Regions from separate parts of the Heyndrickxia sp. MSNUG genome, predicted to be linked through region 2. Evidence: predicted binding sites of a transcription regulator. Region 2 holds the regulator's gene; each other region holds the start of a gene.
What was found. The regulator CtsR, encoded in region 2, represses protease genes until heat stress. The targets are predictions, from matches to a motif close to ATGGTCAATAAAGGTCAAACA.
Positions count from the first base shown of each region.

Region 1: the regulator CtsR is predicted to act here: its motif matches at 2,755-2,775, upstream of clpB (ATP-dependent chaperone ClpB).
Region 3: the regulator CtsR is predicted to act here: its motif matches at 3,184-3,204, upstream of clpP (ATP-dependent Clp endopeptidase proteolytic subunit ClpP).

Region 1 covers NZ_CP150978.1:1,376,480-1,383,319, forward strand. The annotation lists gene AABM38_RS06740 (carbamoyl phosphate synthase large subunit) at 1-22, shown strand, start outside; gene argF (ornithine carbamoyltransferase) at 19-975, shown strand; gene AABM38_RS06750 (undecaprenyl-diphosphate phosphatase) at 1,395-2,207, opposite strand; gene AABM38_RS06755 (YjzC family protein) at 2,492-2,671, shown strand; gene clpB (ATP-dependent chaperone ClpB) at 2,786-5,386, shown strand; gene AABM38_RS06765 (YjzD family protein) at 5,473-5,664, opposite strand; gene AABM38_RS06770 (hydrolase) at 5,893-6,630, shown strand; gene AABM38_RS06775 (hypothetical protein) at 6,697-6,840, shown strand, end outside.
Region 2 covers NZ_CP150978.1:102,964-109,803, forward strand. The annotation lists rRNA gene AABM38_RS00545 (16S ribosomal RNA) at 1-441, shown strand, start outside; rRNA gene AABM38_RS00550 (23S ribosomal RNA) at 728-3,662, shown strand; rRNA gene rrf (5S ribosomal RNA) at 3,739-3,854, shown strand; gene AABM38_RS00560 (CtsR family transcriptional regulator) at 4,538-4,999, shown strand; gene AABM38_RS00565 (UvrB/UvrC motif-containing protein) at 5,029-5,577, shown strand; gene AABM38_RS00570 (protein arginine kinase) at 5,580-6,662, shown strand; gene clpC (ATP-dependent protease ATP-binding subunit ClpC) at 6,667-6,840, shown strand, end outside.
Region 3 covers NZ_CP150978.1:4,209,316-4,216,155, forward strand. The annotation lists gene rpoN (RNA polymerase factor sigma-54) at 217-1,551, opposite strand; gene AABM38_RS21295 (YciI family protein) at 1,908-2,282, opposite strand; tRNA gene AABM38_RS21300 (tRNA-Arg) at 2,920-2,991, opposite strand; gene clpP (ATP-dependent Clp endopeptidase proteolytic subunit ClpP) at 3,317-3,922, shown strand; gene AABM38_RS21310 (HPr family phosphocarrier protein) at 3,966-4,223, opposite strand; gene whiA (DNA-binding protein WhiA) at 4,248-5,195, opposite strand; gene AABM38_RS21320 (YvcK family protein) at 5,489-6,472, opposite strand; gene rapZ (RNase adapter RapZ) at 6,469-6,840, opposite strand, start outside.

The sequences.
Region 1 (6,840 bases), 1.3 Mb from region 2:
TGAGGAAGTGATCGCAAAATGACCACAATTCAGCAGCTAGACGTTGATTTAAAAGGAAAAGATTTATTGACATTGGCAGACTTGGCTTCAGAGGAAATCATTGGCTTGATTGAAAAAGCGGTTGAACTTAAAGAAAAGACATTGAAAAAACAATTTGACCACCCATTGAAAGGCAAAATTCTAGGAATGATTTTCGATAAATCATCCACACGAACAAGAGTGTCATTTGAAGTAGGTATGATCCAGCTTGGCGGCAGTGCGCTTTACCTTAATGGAAATGACCTGCAGCTTGGTCGTGGAGAAACGATCGCTGATACTGCACAGGTGCTTTCTCAATATCTCGATGGCATTATGATCAGAACTTTTTCGCATAGTTCTGTAGAGGAGCTTGCCGAACATGCCGCAATCCCTGTCATTAACGGATTGACCGATCTTTATCATCCATGCCAGGCGCTCGCCGATTTACTGACTGTTTATGAAAAGAAGGGGAAGCTGGCAGGACTGAAGCTCGCTTATATCGGTGATGGCAACAATATGGCTCATTCATTGATGATTGCCTGTACAAAAGTCGGCATGGATGTATCCATTGCTGCACCGAAAGAGTATTTTCCCGACTCTGCTGTAACGGCAAAGTGTGAAAAGTTTGCAGAAATCAGTGGTGCGAAGCTGGTTATAACCGATTCGCCAACAGAAGCTGTAAAGGATGCTGATATCATCTACACAGATGTATGGACCAGTATGGGGCAGGAAGCTGAAAATGAACAAAGGCTTAAAGCTTTTCACGATTATCAGGTAAATGAGGATTTGCTTGATTTGGCAAAAAAGGATTACCTCTTTATGCATTGTCTGCCCGCGCACCGCGGAGAAGAAGTAAGTGCAGAAGTGATTGATGGTCCTCATTCTGTCGTATTCGACCAGGCAGGAAATCGACTGCATGCCCAAAAGGCGCTGCTTGTGGAAATTCTAAAGGATTAACTCGTGATTAACCAATCAAATGATTATAGATTAGGCTAAAAAGAACCGGCTGCAGTAGCAGCCGGTTTTGCTTGTCGAAAAAGATACAGTTCACAGATTAGTTATTGAAAACTTGTTGATTGTAGTGGAAGGCGCGTAGACTCCTCCGAAAATGCTAACACATTTCCATCGTGCGTGGGCAGGTTCGATGAAGCAAATCAATGTCCTGCGGGCTCAAGCTGGACAGGTGAGACCCCGCAGGAGCGAAGTGACGAGGAAGCTCAGCGCCAACCCCGCGGAAAGCGAAGCGCCTGGAACGGAAATCAACAGACCTGTTATACTTCCCACACAAGATGAAAAAACTGAAGACAAGCTCGCTTTAATCGAGTTTGTCTTCAGTCTGAACCGGCTGCAGCATAGCAGCCGGTTTTTAGCGTGAATTATGAAAAGAAAATAACAAGCGCCCCAACTATGAAACAGTAAATAGCAAAATATTTCAGGTTTCCTCGAGCCATAATATTCATGAACCATTTTAATGAAAAATATGATGCGATTAAAGATGCAAAAAATGCGAGCACATATGGAAGCGCCAATTCTTTCAAATAAGGATCTTTCACAATATCCGAAAATCCAAGAATCATTCCACCGACACTGACAGGTATATAAAGCAGGAAGGAATACCTTAATGCTGTTTCCTGTTTCATGCCAAGGCCCATAGCTGCTACGATTGTTGCACCCGACCGGCTTATGCCTGGAATTAGTGCGACTGCCTGAGCAAGTCCGACAATGATAGCATCACGGTAGCTCAGTTCACCATCACTTTTACGGCCCCGCATGTTCCGGATTATCCATAAAGCAAGTCCAGTCACTAAAAGAGTAATGCCTACTGTCTTGATCGATGCCAGGTTATCTTCGATAAAATCTCCGAATAGGATACCAATTACTCCTGCTGGAATGGTGCCGACGATCAAATAAATGATGAACATAAAATCTGATTTTGCTTCCGGGTCTTTGCTTTTAAGGTATGCTAATCCGTTAACAATTAAACGCTTGATGTCATCTTTATAAATTAGCAAAACGGCAAGTAATGACGCTGTATTGGCCAGAAGCGCAAAGCTCATCCCTTGAATTTCAAGACCAAAGAAATGTTCAGCAATCTCGAGGTGTCCGCTGGAGGAAACAGGAATAGGTTCCGTGATGCCCTGGAACAGGCCCAGAAATATGTATTTAATTAAGTCAAAAAGATTTTCCATACCAAATAAAGCTCCTCCAAAATATTTATTTTCTCTTTGGCTCTGTTAACGCTCACTGTTGTTTTTAAAACCTGTTGATTGTAGTGGAAGGCGAAGCGCCTGGAACGAAAATTAACAGCCGTGTGTAACAGAGCCTTCTCTTTAATAATTCAATACAAACTAATGTAACGTATATTTCATGTTAATTAAAGGATAAAGGCCTTCCAGATGTTTTTATAAATACTTTATGGTAATAAGCAGATAATAAAATAGCCGGAATACTTATTTTAAAGGAGGAAGGCAAAATGGGACAGAATCGTCAATTTCGCCCTGGACAAAAGGCGCCAAATAATGGAGTTTATATTGAAATCGGCGAGACAGGAAGCAATGTGAATAATCCCCAGAAGCTTAAGCTCAGTGCAGGAGATCGTTTTCCAGAAACCTCAAACCACAACCGCCTCTGGACTTACCAGAGAAAACCTTGAGGCATCAAAAGTGAAATGATTATCGTAAAGCCATCCAATACGGATGGCTTTACTTATTGGGAATTTTTATTATAATATAATTAAAGGTCAAAAATGGTCAAAGGAGTGGTTGTGTTGGATTTAAACAAAATGACAGAAAGCTTACAAAATGCATTTATATCGGCCCAAACCCTGGCTGTACAACATAACCATCAGGAAGTTGATGATCTGCATGTATTTCTATCCTTGCTTGGACAGGAAAACAATTTAGGTGCAACATTGCTTTCTGGTATGGGCATTGAAATGGGAAAGCTTAACAATGATTTAAAGATAGCATTGGATAAAAAGCCCCAGGTATCCGGCAGTGGTGTGGAACAGGGGAAATTATATATTACGGCAGCACTTCAAAAGGTTTTGGCTCAAGCCGAAAAGGAAATGGCACTGTTAGATGATGAATTTTTATCAGTAGAGCATGTTCTGCTTGCTGCTATCGATACTGCTTCCTCAGAAGCAGGTTCTGTCCTCAGAAAGCTAGGATTATCAAGAGCAAATTTATTACCGAGAATTCAAGAGGTTAGGGGGAACCAGAGAGTGACTTCACAAAATCCAGAGGCTACCTATGAAGTATTAAAGAAATATGGTCGTGATCTTGTAGAAGAAGTCAGAATTGGGAAGGTCGATCCTGTAATCGGCCGTGATGGGGAGATTCGCAATGTCATCCGCATTCTCTCAAGAAAGACGAAGAACAACCCGGTTTTGATCGGCGAGCCCGGTGTAGGTAAGACAGCAATTGTAGAAGGTCTTGCACAGAGAATCGTTCGGAAGGATGTTCCTGAAGGTCTAAAGGATAAGACAATATTTGCACTTGATATGAGTGCCTTGATTGCCGGTGCCAAATTCCGCGGTGAGTTTGAGGAGCGGTTAAAGGCTGTATTGAATGAAGTGAAAAAAAGCGAAGGGAAAATCCTTCTGTTTATTGATGAACTTCATACGATTGTCGGTGCCGGCAAAACGGAAGGTGCAATGGACGCAGGAAATATGTTAAAACCGATGCTCGCCCGCGGGGAGCTCCATTGTATTGGAGCTACGACTCTGGATGAACACCGGAAGTATATTGAAAAGGACCCAGCGCTTGAACGAAGGTTCCAGCAAGTATTAGTACAGGAGCCAGACGTTGAGGATACAGTTTCGATTTTAAGAGGATTGAAGGAAAGATTTGAAATCCACCATGGGGTGAATATCCATGACCGGGCACTTGTTGCGGCAGCGACCTTGTCTGATCGATATATCACCGACCGTTTCCTGCCTGACAAGGCCATTGACCTCGTCGATGAAGCCTGTGCAATGATCCGGACTGAGATTGACTCAATGCCCACTGAGCTTGATGAAGTGACAAGGAGAGTCATGCAGCTTGAAATAGAAGAAGCGGCCCTTACAAAGGAAAAGGATGATGCCAGCCGTGATCGGCTTGAAGGACTTCAGGCAGAACTGGCCAACCTTCGCGAAAAAGCAAATGAAATGAAGGCAAGATGGCTGATGGAAAAGGAAGGAATCCAGAGGGTTCAAGAAAAACGCGAACTTTTGGAAAAGCTTCGCCGTGAACTGGAAAAAGCAGAAAACGATTATGACTTAAACAAGGCTGCTGAATTAAGGCATGGAAGCATTCCTTCTCTTGAAAAAGAACTGAAGGAGCTTGAAACGGAAGTAAGTGCAAATGCTGGAGAAAGACTCCTTAGAGAAGAAGTGACAGAGGAAGAGATAGCGTCCATCGTTGCTCGCTGGACTGGCATTCCGGTCATGAAGCTGGTCGAAGGCGAGAGGGAGAAGCTGCTTAAGCTCGAAAGCGTCCTTCATCAGCGTGTGGTTGGACAGGAGGAAGCTGTATCACTTGTATCAGATGCCGTTCTAAGGGCAAGAGCTGGAATCAAGGATCCAAACAGGCCGATTGGTTCGTTCATTTTCCTAGGACCTACAGGCGTCGGAAAAACAGAGCTAGCCAAAACGCTTGCCCAGTCTTTATTTGACAGTGAGGAACATATTATCCGCATTGATATGTCAGAGTATATGGAAAAGCATGCAGTATCCCGATTGATCGGTGCGCCACCCGGATATGTAGGTTATGAAGAAGGCGGCCAGCTTACAGAAGCTGTAAGAAGGAATCCTTATTCTGTCATCCTGCTTGACGAAATAGAAAAAGCACATCCTGAAGTCTTCAATATCCTGCTACAAATGCTTGATGATGGCCGCATCACGGATTCACAGGGAAGAACAGTAGATTTCAAAAATACAGTTATTATTATGACTTCGAATATTGGTTCTCATTTTCTTTTGGAGCGTCACGAGGGGCAGGAGGAGATTACTTCAGAAACACGAGAGCGGGTCATGAACCAATTACGGAGTCATTTCCGTCCAGAATTTTTAAATCGTGTGGATGAGATCATATTATTTAAACCTCTGTCATTAAAAGAAATTAAATTAATCGTTGAAAAGCTGATTATCACATTGCAGGAGAGGCTGGCTGACCAGCAAGTCCATCTTACCATCAGTGATGAGGCAAAAGAATATCTGGCAGCAAACGGATTTGATCCTGTCTATGGAGCACGCCCACTGAAACGCTTCATCCAAAGAGGTGTCGAAACAAAGCTTGCAAAAGAAATTATTGCTGGAAGGATCAAAGAAAAAAGCTTCGTGGAAATAACCGTGGAAAATGATGAAATACAGCTCCAGGTCAATTAAATGAGTGGCTGGATTTAGAATTAATATAAGCAAAGAGAAAATAAAAAAAGTCATCCCTATGTGGATGACTTTTTTATGTAGTAAACTTAGTGTAGACCATGCTTTTCTTCAGGTTCATTTGGAAGAATGGCAGGAAGAATAAAAATGACGATCGTTACAATAACGGCAAGGATAGTGCCAGCAGTAAAGTCAAATGGTACACCACTCATAGAACCGACTACATAGTTCAACATTTGAACTAAAAGGAATGTCCAGAAAAAAGTCCAAAAATATCGCAAATTTTTCACCTCTTACATTTTTAAATCTTTTCTCATCTTACCATAAGCCATTTCAATTATAAATCAATTTTAATAAAATTAAAAAGCGTTTTCACAAATTAAATTCACCATTTTGATCACCTCTTCACGCAACAGGATGAAAAAGATGGAAAAATGGGCAAACTCCCGTTCAATTCTTATTAAATATCATACTGTATTATGAATAATCTGTAGGAAGGAGTGGGTAGTATGGAGAGCCGGAACTTTAAACTGGATACCGAGTGGAGCATGATTCATTATCCTGAAAAGCCAAACGGTTTCGGTATCCTGGTAGTGGGAGATGAAAGGCATTTTGTGAACAATAAAGGCAGTTTCTGGACGCAGAATGAAGGCAAACGTTCACTGTTGAACATGTGGAAACGTGAGGGATATACCGTGTTTTATTCGAATTTATATGGCAGGCACTGGGGCAGCGAAAAAGCTGTGGATTTGGCAATGAGCCTATGCTGCCATATCATTCGTAATGAGATTCTCAACAACTCTTTCCACGTTGTGGCGGAGGGAATGGGTGCCCTTGTTGCTTTGAAACTGTTCTCTCAGTCTGATATGAAGATCAGGTCACTAGTTTTGATAAATCCAGTTTTCTCTTTAACTGTTCATTTGGAACAGGAAAAAGAGAATAAGTTCTTTTACAAAAAGCTGATTGCTGAACTGGAAAAAGCATACGAAATGGACATATTTCAACTGATGGAGAAGCTGAAAGACGAAGAAGTGGCGTCAAAACTTAAGCCTGGCGTGCCAGTGAAAATCATCCATGTTTTATCTGGAAACAGAGCATATAAGCAATCAAAAATCCTCAAAAATTTATCAGATAAATGGGAGAAAGAAAGACTGCCAGTGTCCATCAGTTATGTACTCCCAGAAAAAAAACTTCAAGTTGGCAGCCAGACAGTCCAGTTTTTCACAAAACATGAGCAAGTCCTATAATTCCCTGCAAATATTTTTCAAATGAGATTCATAGGATACAAAAGAGTATTGCAAGGAGGAATCAAAATGGAAAGAGCAGCTATTCTTGGTGTGTATGATTTTATCGGCTACAGCCTGTGCAAATATATGCTGAATGATGGGGTAGAAATAGCAGGAGTCCATATAGCAAGCAAACATGATAAGTATTTTACCGAAGAAAAGAGAATGGAA
Region 2 (6,840 bases):
ACGAGCGCAACCCTTGATCTTAGTTGCCAGCATTTAGTTGGGCACTCTAAGGTGACTGCCGGTGACAAACCGGAGGAAGGTGGGGATGACGTCAAATCATCATGCCCCTTATGACCTGGGCTACACACGTGCTACAATGGATGGAACAAAGGGCAGCGAAGCCGCGAGGTGAAGCCAATCCCATAAAACCATTCTCAGTTCGGATTGCAGGCTGCAACTCGCCTGCATGAAGCCGGAATCGCTAGTAATCGCGGATCAGCATGCCGCGGTGAATACGTTCCCGGGCCTTGTACACACCGCCCGTCACACCACGAGAGTTTGTAACACCCGAAGTCGGTGGGGTAACCTTTATGGAGCCAGCCGCCTAAGGTGGGACAGATGATTGGGGTGAAGTCGTAACAAGGTAGCCGTATCGGAAGGTGCGGCTGGATCACCTCCTTTCTAAGGATATTGCCTATTGGCAATCGGAACTCAGATCTTCGGATCTGATGAATACGAATCTTAGGATTCGTACAGTTGACCGCTTGTTTGTTTAGTTTTGAGGGAGCAATCTTTACTGTGAGGATCAGACCGTAAGGTAGGATTCGAAACAATTCTCTCAAAGCTTTTTTGTTCCTTGAAAACTAGATAATCGTAAGTAAGAAGAACCAAGAAAAACCGAGTGATCGCCATTTTAGTTTTTCTCTCTATTTAATAGAGAATCAACCACGACAATTTATTGTCAAACGGTTAAGTTAGAAAGGGCGCACGGTGGATGCCTTGGCACTAGGAGCCGATGAAGGACGGGACTAACACCGATATGCTTCGGGGAGCTGTAAGTAAGCTTTGATCCGGAGATTTCCGAATGGGGAAACCCACTGTTCGTAATGGAACAGTATCTTTACCTGAATACATAGGGTATTGAAGGCAGACCCGGGGAACTGAAACATCTAAGTACCCGGAGGAAGAGAAAGCAAACGCGATTCCCTGAGTAGCGGCGAGCGAAACGGGACATAGCCCAAACCAAGAGGCTTGCCTCTTGGGGTTGTAGGACACTCTACATGGAGTTACAAAGGAACGGGGTAGATGAAGTGGTCTGGAAAGGCCCGTCAGAGAAGGTAAAAACCCTGTAGTTGAAACTTCGTTCCCTCCTGAGTGGATCCTGAGTACGGCGGGACACGAGAAATCCCGTCGGAAGCTGGGAGGACCATCTCCCAAGGCTAAATACTCCCTAGTGACCGATAGTGAACCAGTACCGTGAGGGAAAGGTGAAAAGCACCCCGGAAGGGGAGTGAAATAGATCCTGAAACCGTGTGCCTACAAGTAGTCAGAGCCCGTTAATGGGTGATGGCGTGCCTTTTGTAGAATGAACCGGCGAGTTACGATCCCATGCAAGGTTAAGTTGAGAAGACGGAGCCGCAGCGAAAGCGAGTCTGAATAGGGCGAATGAGTATGTGGTCGTAGACCCGAAACCAGGTGATCTACCCATGTCCAGGGTGAAGGTTGGGTAACACCAACTGGAGGCCCGAACCCACGCACGTTGAAAAGTGCGGGGATGAGGTGTGGGTAGCGGAGAAATTCCAATCGAACTTGGAGATAGCTGGTTCTCTCCGAAATAGCTTTAGGGCTAGCCTCACGTTGTAAGAGTCTTGGAGGTAGAGCACTGTTTGGACTAGGGGCCCTCATCGGGTTACCGAATTCAGACAAACTCCGAATGCCAAAGACTTATCCGTGGGAGTCAGACTGCGAGTGATAAGATCCGTAGTCAAAAGGGAAACAGCCCAGACCACCAGCTAAGGTCCCAAAGTATACGTTAAGTGGAAAAGGATGTGGAGTTGCTTAGACAACCAGGATGTTGGCTTAGAAGCAGCCACCATTTAAAGAGTGCGTAATAGCTCACTGGTCGAGTGACTCTGCGCCGAAAATGTACCGGGGCTAAACGTATCACCGAAGCTGTGGATTGACATCTTTGATGTCAGTGGTAGGAGAGCGTTCTAAGGGCGTTGAAGCTAGACCGTAAGGACTGGTGGAGCGCTTAGAAGTGAGAATGCCGGTATGAGTAGCGAAAGATGGGTGAGAATCCCATCCACCGAATGCCTAAGGTTTCCTGAGGAAGGCTCGTCCTCTCAGGGTTAGTCGGGACCTAAGCCGAGGCCGAAAGGCGTAGGCGATGGACAACAGGTTGATATTCCTGTACCACCTCTTTATCGTTTGAGCAATGGGGGGACGCAGTAGGATAGGGTAAGCGCGCTGTTGGATATGCGCGTCTAAGCAGTAAGGCTGCAAGTGAGGCAAATCCCGCTTGCGTGAAGGCTGAGCTGTGACAGCGAGGGAAATATAGTACCGAAGTTCCTGATTTCACACTGCCAAGAAAAGCCTCTAGCGAGATAAAAGGTGCCCGTACCGCAAACCGACACAGGTAGGCGAGGAGAGAATCCTAAGGTGAGCGAGAGAACTCTCGTTAAGGAACTCGGCAAAATGACCCCGTAACTTCGGGAGAAGGGGTGCTCATTTGGGTGAATAGCCTAGATGAGCCGCAGTGAATAGGCCCAGGCGACTGTTTAGCAAAAACACAGGTCTCTGCGAAGCCGCAAGGCGAAGTATAGGGGCTGACGCCTGCCCGGTGCTGGAAGGTTAAGAGGAGGGGTTAGCGCAAGCGAAGCTCTGAATCGAAGCCCCAGTAAACGGCGGCCGTAACTATAACGGTCCTAAGGTAGCGAAATTCCTTGTCGGGTAAGTTCCGACCCGCACGAAAGGCGTAACGATCTGGGCACTGTCTCAACGAGAGACTCGGTGAAATTATAGTACCTGTGAAGATGCAGGTTACCCGCGACAGGACGGAAAGACCCCGTGGAGCTTTACTGTAGCCTGATATTGAATTTTGGTACAGCTTGTACAGGATAGGTAGGAGCCTGAGAAACCGGAGCGCCAGCTTCGGTGGAGGCGTCGGTGGGATACTACCCTGGCTGTATTGAAATTCTAACCCACGCCCCTGATCGGGGCGGGAGACAGTGTCAGGTGGGCAGTTTGACTGGGGCGGTCGCCTCCTAAAGAGTAACGGAGGCGCCCAAAGGTTCCCTCAGAATGGTTGGAAATCATTCGCAGAGTGTAAAGGCACAAGGGAGCTTGACTGCGAGACCTACAAGTCGAGCAGGGACGAAAGTCGGGCTTAGTGATCCGGTGGTTCCGCATGGAAGGGCCATCGCTCAACGGATAAAAGCTACCCCGGGGATAACAGGCTTATCTCCCCCAAGAGTCCACATCGACGGGGAGGTTTGGCACCTCGATGTCGGCTCATCGCATCCTGGGGCTGTAGTCGGTCCCAAGGGTTGGGCTGTTCGCCCATTAAAGCGGTACGCGAGCTGGGTTCAGAACGTCGTGAGACAGTTCGGTCCCTATCCGTCGTGGGCGCAGGAAATTTGAGAGGAGCTGTCCTTAGTACGAGAGGACCGGGATGGACGCACCGCTGGTGTACCAGTTGTCTTGCCAAAGGCATCGCTGGGTAGCTATGTGCGGACGGGATAAGTGCTGAAAGCATCTAAGCATGAAGCCCCCCTCAAGATGAGATTTCCCATAGCGCAAGCTAGTAAGAACCCTGAAAGATGATCAGGTTGATAGGTCAGAGGTGGAAGCGCGGTGACGTGTGGAGCTGACTGATACTAATCGTTCGAGGACTTAACCAAATATAGATTACTCGTTCTTCTAAATTCTTCTTACACATTATCTAGTTTTGAGGGAACAAAACCTCAAACAAAATAGTCTGGTGGCGATAGCGAGAAGGTCACACCCGTTCCCATACCGAACACGGAAGTTAAGCTTCTCAGCGCCGATGGTAGTTGGGGGTTTCCCCCTGTGAGAGTAGGACGCCGCCGGGCAAACGAAAGAACAGCTGTAATGGCTGTTCTTTTTTTGTTTCTTCAGAAGGGTAAAATCAGAAGTTTGTATCCGGTTAATAAAAATATGGTGACGTCTTATTGATATTCTATTGGCCTTCAACAGTCTTATATGGAGAATTGGGAATTAGAATCTGAGTTGCCAAGATTTAATTGGTTTCCCTATTTAACTAACTTAAAAAAACCATTCCCTTATAACTCTTTTATATTTAATCTGTTGTGTTTTAGACCTTTTCCTAATTAAAGCCCTTTTTTATAGTTTGGCTATTTAATTGTGCGTTTTACTACGGTTTAAGAGTCAAAACCCCTTCATTCCATTAGAGAAATAATTCATTTACTAGTTTATAGGGATATATCACTAGTTAGTAGCGATTATCACCAGTTGGAATGCTTTTTTCACCTGTAAAGCCCATTTTACGTATTTATAGCTTAAGACTCTAGAAAAAACTGAAACAGAAGAACCGTCCCCAAAAAACTTCTTCATTCTCCACTGTGACAAGTTTCCACTCTAATTTAAATGGGTATAATAACCAACACCCCCACTTAGTAGGTTTTGGCATACATAAATTTGGCGAAAATAAATACAGATGCATTAATTGCAAGGGTAAAAAATTTTTTGTATAATTAAAGTCAAATATAGTCAAAGTCAGATAGGGGGAGGTTTAGTGAGGAATATATCGGACATCATAGAACATTACCTCAAGCAGGTTTTGGAAATGAGCGACCAGGATATCGTTGAAATCAAGCGTAGCGAAATCGCCGATAAATTTCAATGCGTGCCGTCCCAAATCAATTATGTCATCAATACTAGATTCACGATTGAACGAGGTTACCTTGTTGAAAGTAAGCGGGGCGGAGGCGGATATATCCGTATCATCAAAGTCCAGGTTTATGATCATGCACACTTGATTGATGATTTATTGTCTTTGATTCACACACGGATTTCTCAAAGCAGTGCTGAAGATGTCATTTACCGTTTAGTGGAGGAAGATGTTGTGACGAACCGCGAAGCGAAAATCATGCTGAGCGTTTTAGACAGGTCTGTTCTGTATATTGAACTTCCGCTGCGGGATGAGCTTCGCTCGAGAATGCTAAAGGCAATGTTGATGGCATTGAAATATAAATAATATCAGAACAGAGGTAAAGAGGTGAGGGCATGATCTGCCAAGAGTGTAATCAGAGGCCGGCAACGCTGCACTTCACAAATTTTTTAAACGGCGAAAAAACTGAGCTTCATTTATGTGAACGGTGCGCACAGGAAAAAGGCGAAATGTTTATGATGAACAACGGACCAGCTTTTTCGATCAATAGCCTGCTTGCTGGATTGTTGAATATGCAGCCAGGTTTTACTGAGGAAAAGAAGGAAGCCTTTCAAGCGGAGGAAATCCTTCAATGTCCGCAATGTTCAATGACTTTTCCTCAGTTTGTGAAAGTCGGCAGGTTTGGATGTGCAACTTGCTACGATGCCTTCAGGGATCAGCTGACTCCCATCATTAGAAGGCTCCATAGCGGGAATTACACACATAATGGAAAAATCCCTAAAAGGATCGGCGGGGATATCCATTTAAGGAAAAAAGTTGATGATTTGAAGCAAGCATTGAAAAATCTTATCTCAGATGAAGAATTCGAAAAAGCTGCTGAGACGCGGGACCAGATAAGAGATCTGGAAAGGAAATTAGCAAGGAAGCAAGAGGGAGGGGAGTAGACTTGTCATTAGAGAAGTTTATCAGTCAGGCTGTCAGTTCCTGGATGAGTGATGATGGACCTGATTCTGACATTGTCCTCAGCTCTCGAATACGTTTTGCCAGAAACCTTGATGAATTCAATTTTCCTACGTTGTTTACTAACGGTGAAGCTGAGGCAGTCATTGACGCAATAACGGAACGGGTAAACAATAGCCACATTCCAATCGTTGAGCATTTAGAAATGATAAAGATGGATGAGATCCCACAATTACAAAAAAGAGTACTTGTCGAGAAACATTTAATTAGTCCCCATCTCTCCGAAAACGGCATTCATGGAGCATGTCTTTTATCCGAAAATGAAGAAATCAGCATTATGATCAACGAGGAAGACCATTTAAGGATTCAATGTTTATTCCCTGGATTCCAGCTGACGGAAGCCATGAAGGCTGCAAATGAGATTGATGATTGGCTGGAAGAGCATGTGAATTATGCTTTCGATGAGAAATTTGGTTATTTGACCAGCTGCCCGACTAACGTCGGAACGGGTCTAAGGGCTTCTGTCATGATGCACCTTCCAGGTTTGGTCCTGACGCAGCAAATGAACAGGATTGTGCCGGCGATTAATCAGCTTGGGTTGGTGGTAAGGGGTATATACGGCGAGGGCAGTGAAGCTCTCGGTAATATTTTTCAAATCTCCAATCAAATCACATTAGGAAAATCTGAAGAAGACATCGTAGAAGACTTGAAAAGCGTGGTAAGCCAGATAATATCTCAGGAAAGGTCGTCCCGGGAAGCATTAGCGAAAACTTCTAACATACAATTAGAAGACAGAGTCTTTCGTTCATATGGAATTCTGGCAAACAGCCGGATCATTGAAACGAAGGAAGCTGCCCGATGCCTGTCAGACTTGCGGCTTGGCATTGATATGGGGTATATAAAAAATATATCAAAATCGATTTTAAATGAACTGATGATTTTAACTCAACCAGGGTTTTTACAGCAGTATGCGGGCGGGCCGCTCCGGCCAAACGAAAGGGATATCCGCAGGGCTGCTTTAATAAGAGAACGATTAAAAATGGAAACAAAAGAAGAGTCAGGAGGATGATCTTATGATGTTTGGACGATTTACAGAGAGAGCACAGAAAGTATTGGCACTCGCACAGGAAGAGGCAATCCGCCTTGGACATAACAATATCGGTACAGAACACATCTTACTTGGCCTTGTGCGTGAAGGAGAAGGCATCGCCGCAAAGGCTTTATACGGTTTGGGCCTTGGTGCCGAG
Region 3 (6,840 bases), 740 kb from region 2:
AAGCAATACCTAATATTTATTCCGAAAAAACCGATTGGATTATATTCCGGAATTTTGCGTTTTATTCCGGAAAAATCAATTATATTCCGGAATTTTGCGTTTTATTCCGGAAAAATCAATTATATTCCGGAATTTTGCGTTTTATTCCGGAAAAGTCAGTTATATTCCGGAATTCTATGTTTTATTCCGAAATCATAAAAAACAAACCATGTAAAATCAATCAAAACGTTTCCGCTTTGAGGAAGAAGGGATGCCAAGCTGGTCACGGTATTTGGCTACGGTTCTCCGGGAAACCACCATGCCTTCCCTCTCTTTTAACATTTCGACGATATCCTGATCCGAAACTGGCTTTTGCTTATTTTCTTCTTTTATATAAGCTTCGATCGCTGCTTTTACCTTTTGCGATGAAGCTTGATCGTTTTCTGTAGTTTGCACAGCACTTGTGAAAAAATATTTCAGTTCATAAGTACCGGCTGGTGTCTGCATATATTTTTCCCTGACGGTCCGGCTTACCGTAGATTCATGGATTTCAAGTTCCTCAGCGACTTCCCTCATCGTCATCGGATTCAAGTGGGCGGGTCCAATCAGGAAAAACTCCCTTTGCTTTTCAATGATCTTCATCGAAACCTTTAACAGCGTCTCCTTCCGTTGCTCAAGGCTGCGCTGGATCCATTGAAAATCCCCCTGTTTTTCCTGGAGGAATTTATTCACTTCCTGATCTTTATGGTTTGAAAGCTGACGGTAATATCCTTCATTAAATGAGATTTTGGGGATCAAGGCATCAAACACACTGACTGACAGCTCTTCGCCGTCACGCTTCACCACCACGTCAGGTACGATGTAAGCGGGCTTCTCTCTTTGAAAAATAGCTCCTGGCTTTGGATTTAGCTGCTGGACATAATCATGGACTTTTTGGATGTCCTTTATATCAATACTCAGCATTTTCGCCAGTGCTTTCCACTTTTTCTCGGCAAAAAGCAGGAAGTGTTCAGCGATGATCCTTTTGGATAGCTCATTTTCTGGTGTTGGGTTCTTACGCTCCAGTTGAAGGAGCAGGCACTCTTGAAGGTCCCGAGCGGCGATTCCCGCTGGATCCAGGGCCTTTAGTTTTTTCAGCACTGAATTTACGGCTTCTTCTGGCTGGTTCAGTCTTTTTGTAAGGTCATCCTTCAGGTAACCGTTTTCATCTATCGTTTCAATTAATACATGTAAAATTTGTTTTTCTTCAGGTGTAACATGAAGCAGATTTAATTGTGAAAGGAGATAGTTTTCGAGAGTCTCGCTTTCACTCGAGCCAATTTGCTCAATCAGGTTTTTCTGATCACGCTCGAAAGTCTTTTTCAACGTCTTTCTCGTGCGGTCCATACTTGAATCAAAAGTAGTGATATTTTTAAAGTCAACTTGAATCAGGGGATTTTCCATTGATTTAGCTTCAAGAAAAGCAGCAAGCTCCTGAGCAGAGTACTGCAAAAGCGCAATCGCCTGAGAAAGCTCTTGAGTCATTGCCAATTTTAATGTCTGCTTCTGCCATAATCCGGCTTTAAGATCCATCTAAATCACCCCTGCACTTATTTTACATGATAAATAGACATTGGTGTATGGAAAGAATTTGGCATCGCTTTCAAAATTGGCCATAATGCTTTGGTCAAATCGAAATAAGAAAAAACCCCTTGCCTAAAATCAGACAAGAGGTTTTGGCAGCGCCCTCGGCAGGAATCGAACCCACATTAAAAATAATGAAAGAGAAACACCTAAAACATTCCTCAAAACAAGACTAACTTTGACCTAAGCTTTAATCCCAATTAAAGCAAATATTAATCCTAACAAAACGAAAATCATAGGTAAAAATATGCTTACACTAGGATGTACTCCATTATTGATTACTAGGCAACATCCTTTATGGTAACTCATTTATCATTCTTAAAGTAATGAACAGGACGGATTTCAATACGCCAGCCAAACTCTTCCCCTCTGCTGATTTGTGTTGTCGGATGCAGAGAGGCTAGCTGGATCGCCTCATCCATTCCCTCTGCTTCAAAAATAAATATGCTGCCGATCAGCTCTTTCGTTTCTGTAAACGGACCATCTGTTACGATAACCTTACCGTTTACACGGCGTAAGCTTTTGGTCTCTGACTCCAGACCAGCATCAATCAGCACCTTACCGCTTTCATAAAAATTCTCAACGACAGGCTGGCATTCACTCATAACGGCATCAATCTCTGCCCTTGGGCGTGCATCCATTTTTTCAGGGTTGAAATAGCCCATACATAAAAATATCATTATCATCTCTCCTAGATCACTCAGATTTTTGTATCTATTGAAAATTGTTTATATCAACAGCCGTTCTTCTAGATTTTTTTATTACCTTCTCTTTATTTCCATAAAAAGTTGCCATTCTCCTTTAAGGAAAAACGCATCCATTGTTTTTCGTCATTTATATTCACGAGCATGTATTCAAATATGTTCTCCCTCAAGCATTCAAAATTCGCCCTGGCTACGTAACATTCTGCCGTAGTTGCCCTCTGGATTCTGGATATGATTTGTATTGATTTTTCAGATGTCCGTTACAGGAATATCAAGATCTACGTAAGCACTAACCGTTTGCATTCACTTCTTCTGATAATACTTAACGGTTTCGCTCGAAAGTCAACAATAGGAAAAAAATTCATTAACTGCGTCGTTAAAGGTTACTGATTTATTCTGAGTAGTTGTTGGAATAGTGTCTAGCGCTCGAGCTAAGGGATTAGTAACGCCTTTTCTGCGCCGCATAGAAGAGCCCCCTTCGAAAAGATTCGTAAGGCTGGCTATATATTTACGTGGTAATATCGTGGTTTTTCTAACGGTAAAATAACGCAAAAAAAATGCCCCCACGTTCATAATAGAACGCAGAGGCACTGCAAACTAACGAAAATATAAGCGCCCTCGGCAGGAATCGAACCCACATCTCAAGAACCGGAATCTTACGTGCTATCCGTTGCACCACGAGGGCCTATTTTTAATAGTTGTACCGCTTAACCAAGTTAGCGTTACGCTTACCTATTATAGGGTAGATTCATTGGCTTTGCAAGACTGATTTTTTGTTTAAAATGTGCAATCATGGGTAAGATGGATACGGTAGAGTTAATTGGTCAAAATGATCAAATTTATTGTCGAACAGTTTCTAAAGGCTTTGTAAGCGATTCGTTTGACCTTTATTGACCATGCGTGTATCATTAAAATACATAGCTATTCTGGCAAACAAACCAATTACTGCCAGCTTGCTTACTGCCGTTACATGGCACTGAAGATCTTTATGCTAAAGGAGGAAAACAAACATGAACTTGATTCCTACAGTTATTGAACAAACGAATCGTGGCGAACGGGCATATGACATTTATTCCCGCCTTTTAAAGGATCGCATCATTATGCTAGGAAGCGGGATTGATGACCATGTCTCCAATTCAATCGTAGCCCAGCTATTATTCCTGGAAGCTGAAAACCCAGAAAAAGACATATCCATCTACATCAATAGCCCTGGCGGCAGCATCACTGCCGGTATGGCAATCTACGATACAATGCAGTTCATCAGACCGGATGTACAAACAATCTGTATCGGTATGGCTGCATCAATGGGTGCATTCTTACTTGCTGCTGGAACTAAAGGGAAGCGTTATGCCCTTCCAAACAGTGAAGTCATGATTCACCAGCCACTTGGCGGTGCCCAAGGTCAAGCGACTGAAATTGAAATCGCTGCTAAGCGCATTCTTTTCCTTCGTGAAAAATTGAATACCATCCTTTCTGAGCGCACTGGCCAGCCTCTTGACGTAATCGCTAAGGATACAGACCGCGATAACTTCATGACAGCTGAGCGTGCAAAAGAATATGGTCTAGTAGACCAAATCATTACACGCAACGTGCTTGAAGAAAAGAAAGATAAGTAATTTTTAAAAAAACTCGTTCCTTTAAAGGGAACGAGTTTTTTGATTAATTTTCTTTTTGGATATATTCAGCAAGCTTTTCCAAAGCTTCCTCTTCATCATTGCCTTCCGCGATTAAGTTTACAGATGCACCGGCACTTACGGCAAGGCTCATCAATCCCATGATGCTCTTCGCATTTACCTTTTTCCCATCCTTCTCAAGGAAAATATCGGATGAGAAGCGGTTCGCTTCCTGTACAAACAATGCTGCCGGGCGAGCTTGTAAACCAGTTTTCAACTTCACTTCAACCTGTTTTTCTACCATTTTGTTATTTCCTCCTCTAACCCTCTATTTATTTATGATCTGTCCGGCTCGCAGTTTGTCTGCGATTTCATCGATCTTTCTCAGCCGGTGATTGATTCCTGATTTACTGATGGCACCGCCGGTAACCATCTCCCCGAGCTCTTTCAACGTAACATCCTGGTAATCGACCCGAAGCTGGGCGATCTCCCTTAGCTTATCCGGTAAAATGTGCAGACCTACCGTATCCCGGATATAACGAATATTTTCAACCTGACGAAGAGCTGCGCCAATCGTCTTGTTCAAGTTAGCAGTTTCACAATTCACCAGGCGATTAACCGAGTTTCTCATATCCCGGACAATCCGGATATCCTCGAATCTCATCAACGCATTATGTCCGCCGACAATGTTCAGAAACTCTGTAATTTTTTCCGCCTCTTTTAAATAGGTGATAAATCCTTTCTTCCGTTCGAGCGTTTTGCTGTTCAGTCCAAAAGTATTCATCAATTCACATAACGATTCATTATGCTCCTGGTACATGGATGCAATCTCCAAATGGTAGGAAGAAGTCTCCGGGTTATTGACGGAACCTCCGGCAAGGAATGCACCTCTAAGATAAGAACGCTTACAACATTTCTTTTTCACTAGTTCTTGGGAAATATCATGAATGATTTCAAAGCCTTCTCCTAAAATCTTCAAATCCTCCAGAATTTCTCGGGCCGATTCCTTCAAGCGGACAATATAAACATTATTCTTTTTCAGCCGCATTTTTTTGCGGACAAGCAGTTCTACCTGGACCTGATAGCTTTTTTTGATCAGGGTATAGATCCGCCGTGCAATGGCAGCATTTTCAGTCTGAATGTCTACGATGAGCTTACGATTTGAGAAGGAAAGGGAACCATTCATCCTGATCAGGGCGGAAAGTTCCGCTATGGAGCAGCAGCCCTTTGTATCAATGTTCGTGAGTTCCTTTTTTGTTTCCGAAGCAAACGACAACCTTCTCACCCCCTAAATATAGAAAGCACAAGCGCTTCTGATTAGCCTAAAAAGTTCCATACATCGATTTTCTCGGTGTTTAAGCAGAACTTAAGAGGACTGGTCTCTCAAGTAACTGATGGAATGGCATTCACTGGACAGAACGACCTCTTCAGGCGCTTGAACTGTTTTTGACAATACTGTCTATTTTTTCGGCTATGCTAGTTGGTTTCCGCTCCAATCACCAGGTGCTAAAAATCAACATTGACCTTAACACAGCCATTTTTTAAGGAGACAAACGCTTGCATCTTATATTACGCGTTATATCTCTTTTTAGTTTCATTTAAAATCATAGAATACAAAATTTCTGATACTTTTTTGGTATCATGCCTGATCACATTTCCATCAAGCTCTGCTATTTCCTCCTGAACGATCTCAATCCCAAGAGCCATCAACTTTTCCAAATCAAAATGAACGGGTTGTGCGAGCTCCTCTTTATAACGCAGCTCGACATCTGGAGGGATTGTTTCATTATTCACAAGAATCGTATCGATAAATGCACAATCCATATGGTCATAGATTGCCTTGATATGGTCACTTGCTGTAAAGTTATGCGTTTCCCCTGCCTGGGTCATTAAATTGCAAATATATACTTTACGAGCCTGGGCTTTGCATACTTCCTGTCCAAGCCTTTTAACAAGCAGGTTTGGCAAGATACTTGTGTACAGGCTGCCCGGTCCGATGACAATCAAATCTGCTTCCCTGATTGCCTGAAGTGTTTCCGGAAGCGGCTTGACGTTTTCTGGATTCAAAAATACTCTTTTGATTCGCTTGCCTGAATAAGGAATTTTCGATTCCCCTCGAACAATGCTGTCATCTTCCATAACAGCATTTAACATGACACTTCGATTCGCAGCAGGCAGTACTTTTCCTCTGACATTCAAGACCTTGCTCATTTCCTGAATCGCGTGGACAAAGTTTCCTGTAATCGATGTCATTGCAGCCAGGATGAGGTTACCAAGCGAATGTCCGGATAATTCATTGGACGTATTGAAGCGGTGCTGGAACATCTCCTCAATCAACGGTTCTACATCGGAGAGTGCAGCCAGGACATTCCGGATATCTCCAGGGGGAGGAATTTGCATATCCTCCCGGAGCCTGCCGGAGCTGCCGCCATCATCGGCAACCGTCACGATCGCCGTAATATCTACTGGGTGCTTCTTCAATCCCCGCAGCAGGACTGGCAGGCCGGTTCCACCCCCGATGATGACGATTCTTGGCAGTCCATTCGTACTCATGTTGGCTGTCCCTTCCTTTTATCTATATCCCTATGCGTGACACGGGTATGATAGTCCTTTTCGAAAAACTTGGCGATATTCTCAGCAAGGGCAACAGACCGGTGCTGGCCGCCAGTGCAGCCAATAGCGATAATAAGCTGTGCCTTCCCTTCACGCTTGTAATGAGGGAGCATAAAGCTTAAAAGGTCCGTCACCTTTTCTAAAAACTTATTCGTTTCACTCCATTTAAGGACATAGGTTGAAACTTCTTCATCTAGGCCGGTTTTAGGGCGCATATGGTCAATGTAATGCGGGTTCGGCAAAAAGCGAACGTCGAAAACAAGATCCGCATCAATCGGGATGCCATGCTTAAAACCAAATGACATCAC